2 regions of the Paeniglutamicibacter sp. MACA_103 genome follow, and region 1 is predicted to be linked to the other one. Evidence: riboswitches for the same ligand, from Rfam matches in the RefSeq annotation. Region 1 holds a riboswitch; the other holds the start of a gene.
What was found. A riboswitch is a leader RNA that binds a small molecule or an ion and turns the genes downstream of it on or off. The one in region 1 is predicted to bind S-adenosylmethionine.
Positions count from the first base shown of each region.

Region 2: another riboswitch for S-adenosylmethionine. It lies ahead of ACIPVK_RS02695 (methylenetetrahydrofolate reductase); the one in region 1 lies ahead of ACIPVK_RS06865 (hypothetical protein).

Region 1 covers NZ_JBIXLN010000010.1:80,570-85,020, reverse strand. The annotation lists gene ACIPVK_RS06875 (carboxymuconolactone decarboxylase family protein) at 1-472, shown strand, start outside; gene ACIPVK_RS06870 (agmatine/peptidylarginine deiminase) at 672-1,700, shown strand; SAM riboswitch class IV at 1,808-1,940, shown strand; gene ACIPVK_RS06865 (hypothetical protein) at 1,963-2,247, shown strand; gene ACIPVK_RS06860 (PDR/VanB family oxidoreductase) at 2,266-3,273, opposite strand; gene ACIPVK_RS06855 (aminotransferase class I/II-fold pyridoxal phosphate-dependent enzyme) at 3,270-4,421, opposite strand.
Region 2 covers NZ_JBIXLN010000003.1:175,889-180,339, reverse strand. The annotation lists gene metE (5-methyltetrahydropteroyltriglutamate--homocysteine S-methyltransferase) at 1-1,061, opposite strand, end outside; gene ACIPVK_RS02695 (methylenetetrahydrofolate reductase) at 1,116-2,042, opposite strand; SAM riboswitch class I at 2,146-2,263, opposite strand; gene ACIPVK_RS02690 (deoxyguanosinetriphosphate triphosphohydrolase family protein) at 2,617-4,149, shown strand; gene ACIPVK_RS02685 (NADP-dependent isocitrate dehydrogenase) at 4,231-4,451, opposite strand, start outside.

The sequences.
Region 1 (4,451 bases):
CCCGAACATGGCCAAGGCCATGGCCAACAGCCCCGCCGCACTCAAGGGCTACCTCCGCCTCTCCGCCGCTCTGGCCGGCGGCGCCCTGGACGCCGTGACGCGCGAACGCCTCGCCCTGACCACCGCGCAGGCCAACGCCTGCGACTACTGCCTCTCGGTCCACACCTACACCGGCACCCACCAGGCCGGACTGGGCAAGGACGAGATCCTCGACGCCCGCCGTGCCCGGGCCGCGGACCCCAAGACCGACGCAGTGCTGAAGTTCGCCGCCGCCATCCTCGAGACCCGGGGCGCGGTCACCAAGGAGCAGTTCACCGCGGTGCGCACCGCCGGCGCCACCGACGAGGAAATCGGCGAGATCGTCGCCGCCGTCGCACTGAACACGCTGACCAACTTCTACAACAAGGCCGCCGCGGTCGACATCGACTTCCCCACAGTCCGCGCCGCGGACCTCCAGGGCGCCATGGCCTAGGACGCCAGCCCAGCCACGGGCCCGCCGCCGGAATCGCCGGCCGGCGGGCCCGGTGCGTTTCACGGGGCACCCCTTGCGCATGCCTCGCGCAGCCGCCATAATAAACGAACGACATTCATTTAGTGTGACGCCGATCCCATGTGCCCCTTGCCGGGCCCTGTTGCCTCGCGCACCACCGACCCCTGCAGGAGCACGCATCATGAGCTGGTCAATGCCCGCCGAGACCTCGGCCCAGAAGCGCGTCTGGATGGCCTTCCCCCACGAGGGATACACGCTGGGCGACACCGAGGCCGAGGCGCACGCGGCCCGCTCGACCTGGGCCAACGTGGCCCACGCGGTGGCCGGGTTCGCACCGGTCATCATGGTGGTGGACCCCGCGGACGTGGAAATTGCCGCACGCTACCTCGATGAGCGCATCGAGATCCGCACGGCCGAACTCAACGACGCATGGATGCGCGACATCGGACCGACCTTCGTCACGGACGAGGACGGCGGCCTCGCGGCCATCGACTGGGTGTTCAACGGCTGGGGCGCCCAGGACTGGGCGGCCTGGGACAAGGACGCGTTGATCGGCAAGCGGGTGGCAGAGTGGGCCGGCGTGCCCCGCGTCGCCTCGACCCTGGTCAACGAGGGCGGCGGCATCCACACGGACGGGCAGGGCACGGTGCTGGCCACCGAGACCGTGCAGCTGGATCCCGGGCGCAACCCCGGCATCACCAAGGCCGAGGTCGAAGCGGAGTTCGCGCGCACCCTGGGCGCGGCCAAGGTGCACTGGCTCCCGCGCGGGCTGACCCGCGACAGCGAGGAGTTGGGCACCCGCGGGCACGTGGACATCGCCGCGACGCTCCCCTCCCCGGGCACCGTGCTGGTGCACATGCAGGAGGACCCCGAGCACCCGGACTACGCGGTCAGCCGGGAAATCGCCGCATCCTTCCACGGCGCCACCGATGCGCAGGGCCGCGAATTCACCGTCATCGAGGTCCCGGCACCGGCGACGCTGCGCGACGCCGAGGGGTTCGTGGACTACAGCTACATCAACCATCTGGTCGTCAACGACGGCGTGGTGGCCTGCACCTTCAACGACCCCAACGACGAAAAGGCCCTTGCCGTCCTTGCCGACGCCTACCCGGGGCGCACGGTGGTGGGCGTCGATGCCCGCGAGCTCTTCGCCCGCGGCGGCGGCATCCACTGCATCACCCAGCAGGAGCCGATGCCGACGGTGAAGTGAACCCCTTTCGGGAAGGCAGGGGCACTCCCCGTCACAGATGACCGTTTGTTGCTCCCCGCACGCCCGCGCTGGCAAAGTGTCCCCGCTTCGCCGTAGGGTTGGTACAGCTTCACGAATTCTGGCTGCCGCAAGGCAAGGCTCCGACCTTTCCCAGATACCAACCCCATAGTTGCACGGTGGGTGGTTCGGATGACGAAGCGGCCCCGTCGCGCATCCCGCGCGGAGGGGCAAGGACAACGAACCCCAAGGACGTGTGCACTTCATGTACAGCCCCACCCTGACCTCATCCCCCACAGCGAACCCGCTGCCGCGCTTCGCCGGCGACTGGATCACCGCCTGGCTCAACCTCGATGCCGAGACCGACCTGCTACACGTGGGTGCCGGTCCCGACGAGTGGTTGCTGGAGGCGCTGGCCCCGCACAAGCTCTCGGCGGCCCTGGAGGGCCACGGGCCCGTCGAGGGCCAGTTCAACCCCGAGCTGCTGGTGGTCCTGCTGCCCGGGGCGCACGAGCTGGTCGGCAGTTCGTTCTTCCGCCTGCGCGCCTGACGCCCGGGGGGCAGGGTGCTAGATGTCCAGCACCAGGCGCCCGCCCTTGCAGCGCGACACGCAGATCATCATGGTGTCGCCGGCCTCCCGCTCCTGATCGCTGAGCAGCGAATCGCGGTGGTCGATCTCCCCCGAGAGAACCGGGGTCTCGCAGGTCCCGCAGATGCCCTCCCGGCAGGAGTTCAGCACCCGCACCCCGACTTCTTCCAGTGCGGTGAGGATGCTGGTGCCCACCGGAACCTGCACTTCAAGTCCCTCGGTCGTCTCCACGGTGAATTCATGGTCTCCCGCGGCGGGCGCGCTCGCGGTCGGGTCGGCGACAAAGCGTTCGAAGTGGAACCGTGCGGGGTCCTGCCAACCGGAGGTGAGCGTGGCGATGTAGTCCAGTAGCGGGCCGGGGCCGCACACGTAGGCGTGGAATCCCGCCGCCGGGTCGCCGAGCAGCCCACCCAGGGGATAGAGCCCGGACTCATCGTCCGCGTGCACGTGGACCTTCTCGCCGTACTGCGCCAGTTCGCCGGTGAAGGCCATGGAGCTGCGGCTGCGCCCCAGATAGACAAGGCGCCACGGTACCCCGGAGGCCTCGGCCGCGCGCAGCATGGGCAGGATGGGCGTGATGCCTATGCCGCCGGCGATGAACACGTATTCGGCTGCGGGCCCGAGCACGAAGTTGTTGCGCGGGCTCCTGACGCGCAGCTGCTCGCCGGGCTTCAGTTGGTCGTGGATGTAGGCGGATCCGCCGCGGCCGGCGGGCTCCCGCAACACCCCCAAACGCCAGCGCGGGTCCCCGGGGGCGGAACACAGGGAGTATTGGCGCAGCAGCCCGTTGGGGAGCATGACGTCGACGTGCGATCCCGGACCCCAGTCCGGCAGGGCGAGACCATCCGGGCGGGCAATGCCCAGGGAGAGCACCGACTCGGATTCCCGCCGGATGTCCACCACGTCCACGACGAAGAACCCGTCCTCGCTCGTCTGGGTGGTCGCCACCGGTTCCTCGATGACGTGCTTTTCACTTGTGCTGATCACGATGCACCTCCAGTGCTGTGGATTGGGTGGGTGGTGGGTACTGTCTGCGGCGTTTGAGGGGGCCGCGCCGCTGCCGGCTCGTCCAAGGCGGCGAGGACTGCGAGGGAGGCCAGACGCGGGCCAATGGTCACTCTCACACCCGCGCCGTCGAAGGCCCGGACCGAAACCCCGTGCGCGGCGCACGCGCGTTCGATGACCGCCGCCGGCCGGCCGTCTTCCGGGATCCAGAGGAAGTTGCCTCCGCTGCATGGGACGCGAAAACCGCGGGCCTCCAGTTCCCGGTGCAGGAATTCGCGTTCGCCCGCCACCGCGGCCACGGTGCCGAACAGGTAGTCGGTGTCGGCGAGTGCCGCCACGGCGCCGGCCTCTGCCACCGCGCTCAGCCCGAAGGGCGGGGCCACCTTGCGAATGGCGCGGACGATGCCCTCCTCTCCCAGCAGGTATCCGGCCCGCGCCCCGGCCAGGGCATGGGCCTTGGAGAAGGTCCGCAGGATGACCAGGTTCGGGTGCTTCCGCAGCAGCGTCAGGGTGTCCCCACTGGATCCGGAGAACTCGATGTAGGCCTCGTCGAGCACCACGAGCACCCGGCCCGGAACCCTCGCGAGGAAGGAATCGACCTCGCCGATCCCCAGCACCGTTCCGGTGGGGTTGTTGGGGTTGCACAGCAGCACCACCGCGGTGCGTTCGGTGATGGCCCGGAGCATGGCCTCCGGGTCGTGGCGATGGGCCGCGTCCAGCGGCACCTGGACGCCCCGGGCCCCTGCCAGCGTGACCAGGATCGGATATGCCTCATAGCTGCGCCAGGCGTACAGCACCTCGTCGCCCGGCCCGGCGAACGCGGCAAGGACCTGGCCCAGCAGGGCCAGGGACCCTGCCCCCACCGCAACCTGGGTGCCGGGCAGCCCAAGCGTGTCGGACAGCGCGGCCACCAGCCGGTCCCCGGCCAGGCTCGGATAGCGGTTGGAGCGTTGCACGCTGGCCGCCATGGCCTGGAGGGCAGCGGGCGAGGGCGACATCCAGGATTCGTTGGAGGAAGCCACCCACCGCACCTTCCCCGCGGCCGGCGAGCGCGAATAGTTCGGCAGCAGGTCCACCAGGTTGCGCGGCCGTGGAGTCGCCTCGCCTGCGCCGGATTGCCCGTGGGACATCTGGTCCTTCCTTCTCCCGGCGGATTCCAT
Region 2 (4,451 bases), on a different contig from region 1:
GGGACGTGCTGCAGTGAGGTGGCGGTGCCGACGGCCAGGGTGCCGCCGGCCTTTTCGACCTCGGTGCGCAGCGCGGCGAGCGTGGCCAGCGAGGCGGCGAGGTCGTTGCGCCAGATGTTGCGCGAGTCCACGATGCCCGCGACCAGGGTGGAACCGGCCAGGTCGCCGAGGAATTCGGCGGTGGGTACGGCTCCGCGGACCAGGTCGGCGTGCACGGCTTCGACGCCGGCGCGGGCCAGCAGGCCCTGGGTGGCGCCCGGGCGGGCGACCTCGCCGGCGGTGCCGTAGCCGAGGCTCACCAGCAGTGCCGGGCGCTGAGTGGCGGCGGCCAGCTTCGAGTAGACGGTCTCGGCGAGTTCGCCGGGCACCGCCAGGGCGGCGCCGCGGTCGGTGACCAGGGCCGGCTCGTCAAGCTGGACCCAGGGTGCGCCGGCGGCGGCCAGGGCGGCAAGGATCTCGCCGTATGCGGCCACGACCGTATCGATGCGCGACAGCGGGTCGAAGCCGGCCGGTGCGCCGTCCTCGGCCTTGGCCAGCAGCAGGTAGGTGATCGGGCCCACGAGGGTGGGGCGGATGGTGTTGCCGTTGGCCGCGTGGGCCTTGAAGGATTCGACCAGGGCGGTGGCGTTGGCCTTGACGGGGGTCCCCTCGCCGATTTCCGGGACCAGGTAGTGGTAGTTGGTGTCGAACCACTTGGTCATTTCCAGCGGGGCGCGGGATTCGTCGCCGCGGGCCAGCACGAAGGATGCGGCGGTGTCGATGGCGCCGTCGGCGTCGGCCAGGTCGGCGAAGCGGGCCGGCAGGGCCGAGAGTGCGACGGTCGCGTCAAGCACCTGGTCGTAGTAGGCGAAGTCGCCCGGCAGCGAGGCGTCGCCGGCCGCCAGGCCCAGCCCGGTGAGGGTGGCGAGGTTGGAGTTCTGCAGTTCGAGGGCCGCGGCGTGCAGCGTGGCCTCGTCGGTGCGGGCGGCCCAGTGCGCCTCGAGGGCCTTCTTGAGCTCGCGGTTGGGCCCGATGCGCGGGTATCCGAGGACGGAGGCGGCGGGGAAGGTTGGCTTCGACATGGTGTTTCTCCTGTTTTTCTGGCGTTGTGGAAAGTGGTGGGAATGCAGGTGGGTCTAGACGGCGGCGCGGGTGGCCCAGGTGTTGCTGGCCTGTGCGCGGGTCCGCGGCAATTCGAGCTGTTCGATGACGTCGAGGGAGCCGCGGTGGTCGTTGAAGGTGTACAGGTGCACGCCCGGCGCCCCGTCCTCGAAGGCGCGCCTGGCCAGGTTGACGGCGGCGTCCACGCCGATGCGGTGGCGCTCGGCGTCCGATCCGGCGGTCTCCAGCGCGTGGGCCAGGAACGGGTCGGGGGCGATCCCGGTCATCGAGGCCAGTCGGTTCAGCCGCCTGAGCGAATTCAGCGGGATCACGCCGGGGATGATCGGGATGGTGACCCCGGCACGGCGGGCGGATTCGACGAGGTTGGTGTATTCATTGGCCTGGAAGTAGACCTGGGTGATTGCGTAGTTGGCCCCGGAACGTTCCTTGGCCAGCAATACCTCCACGTCGTGCTCGAAGGACGGGGACTCCGGGTGCCGGATCGGGTAGGCGGCAACGCCCACGCCCAGCCGTCCCCCGGCCAGGGCGGCCGAGTGGTCCGCCTCGACCTCGCGAATGAGTTCGATCAGGTAGCGGGCGAAGGGAAATTCCCCGCGCCATTCATCCGGATCCGTGGGCAGGTCCCCGCGCAGTGCCAGCACCCCGCGGACCCCCAGGGAGATGAAGTGGCGGATGAGGTTCTGCAGGGATTCGCGGCTCTCCCCCACACAGGTCAGGTGCGCCAGCGGGCGCAGCCGGGTGTTCTGGACCAAGTGCTCGATCAGTTCCAGCGACGCGTTGCGGCGTTCCGGGGACCCCGAGTAGGTCACCGACACGTAGTCCGGATCGGTTGCCTCCAGGGCCTGGATGCTGTTGAAGATCCCCTCGGTGGCGTCGCGGTTCACCGGCGGGTACAGCTCATAGGACAGTGACGGCGGTGCGGCTGTCGTTCCAATGCTCATGTGTGTCTCCTCGTTGGTACGAGGGAGGCATCAGGGATCGCCACAAAAGCCCCAGGGATCCGTCACGGATCTCCTGCGGCGATGATGTGTGAACCTTGAAGCGGCTCCATCGCTTCTGGCATTAGCACCCTCGCCGACAGGAATCCCCGAAACGGGACTCCATCGGATGATGGTTGCTGCGGCGTCAACGAGCCAGATCTCTCAGCCGCTCTTGATGGTTGATGTATCCATCTTGGAACAGCCCCGATCCAGACCGCAAGGAGCTTGCCGGCCCGGCCGTCACGAAGGGCAAAAACACTTCATGTGTCCACACGGCGTCATTTTCATCGGCGGCCCCGGTCACATTGTTACAGCGGCTGATTCGCCCCTTTCACCGGATATGCGGGGATTTTTACGCCGCGCGTTACGCCCGGCGAAACGCGTGAAGCCATTATGACGTGCGCTGCCAGCGCCGCCCGGGGAAGCCGCAGCGGCCGGACCCCGGGTCGTCGTGCCCGGATGCCGGGCCCGCGACGTTGCGCGGATCGCGTCGCAGGGTTCCTGCGCCCCGGCTTCCACTAGGCTGGTGCGCACCATGGACTACAGGAACACGACCCACCTCAGCGGCGGACGGGAACGGGCGATCCGCGAGGACTCGCGGCCCGGGGAAGACGAATTCCGCGTCGATATCGAGCGCATCCGCTTCTCCCCGTACTTCTCCCGGCTCTCGGCGGTGACCCAGGTGATCCCGCAGGCCGGAGCGGGCACCGTGGTGCACAACCGGCTCACCCACTCGCTGAAGGTCTCGGCCGTGGCACGCTCCATCGCCATCGGGCTGCGCAATGCCGACGAGCCCACGCGCACGTTGGTGGCGCAGCTCGGCGGCTGCGACCCCGTCGTGGTGCAGGCCGCCGCCGCGGCACACGACCTGGGCCACCCGCCCTTCGGGCACCTGGGCGAACAGGAACTTGACCGGGCGGCCCGCCAGATCCTCGGGTTGCCCGACGGGTTCGAGGGCAACGCCCAGTCTTTCCGCATCCTCACCGCGCTGGACAGCTGCGACGCGAGCCCGCGCGGGCTGAACCTGACCCGGGCGGTGCGCGCGGCGGTGCTGAAATACCCCTGGACCCGCAACGAATGGCGTTCCATGCCCGTGAGGCCCCCGGAACTGCTGCCTCGCGGCGTGGGCCTTGGCGGAGGCAGCCCCGCGCTGAAGTACTCGGCCTACGACATCGAGGCGGCCGAGATGCGCGATGTGCTCTCGGTGTTCCCGCAGATCGCCGAGCACCAGCAGACCCTGGAATGCTCGGTCATGGACATCGCCGACGACATCGCCTACGCGGTGCACGACCTGGACGATTTCTACCGTGCCGGGGTGCTGCAATACTCCCTGGTCTCCACCGAGCTGCGGCGCTGGCTCGACTCCGGGGCCGAACTCGCCGGGCTGGATGCGCGCGAGCTGGACCAGCGCCTGCCCGGCCACGGGCTCGAGCGCACCTGGCGGCGGGTCGCGGCGAAGGACCCGTGGATCGCCAATGCCGAGGCCTTCCGCGCCTCGGTGCAGCGCGTGGGCCACGACCTGGTCGAGGGCCTGCTGTCCCTGCCCTATGACGGCGGCCTGGATGCCGACCGCGCCGTCACCGCCTTCACCCGGCGCTGGATCGACAGGCTGCAGGCCTCGATCGCGGTGGAGAAGGACCCTGAGGTCCGCAGCGGGCACGTCCGGCTGGCCGACGAGGCCTGGCATGACGTGGTGGTGCTCAAGTTCGTGCACGAACGCTTTGTGCTCGAACGCTCCGACCTGGCGCTGTACCAGCGCGGCCAGACCCGCATCATCCGCTCGCTGGCCGAGGGGCTGGCGGCATGGCTGGACGATCCGCAGGACGCCGCCCGTGCACCGCGCCGACTGCTGGACTCCGTCGAGGCTGCAACCGGCGAATACCGCAAACTCCATGCCGAATCCCCCAGGTTGTTCGCCGAGGCCTCGCGCGGGGAGATCGAGCGGCTGGGCCGGGCCCGGGCCATCGTCGACTACATCGCCTCGTTCACCGACGCGCAGGCGGCCTCCGTCAATGCGCTGCTCACCGGCACCTCGGAGAGCATCTGGGAAGTCGGCCGCGGGCTCTAGCCTCGCCGTACACGGCAAAGGCCGCCACGATCCGGAAGGAAAGTGGCGGCCTTCGCCGTGCTGCGTTGAGGGAGCGGAAAACTACTTCTTGAGCAGTTCCAGCGCCGCGTTCAGCGTGGAGCTCGGGCGCATGATGGCCGCGACCTTCTCCTCGACCGGGCGGTAGTAGCCGCCCAGGTCGACCGGGGCGCCCTGCACGGCGGCGAGTTCGGCCACGATGGCTTCCTCGTTGCCGCCCAGTGCCTCGGAGACGGCATTGAAGGCCGCTGCCAGCTCGGCGTCCTTGGTCTGTGCGGAGATCT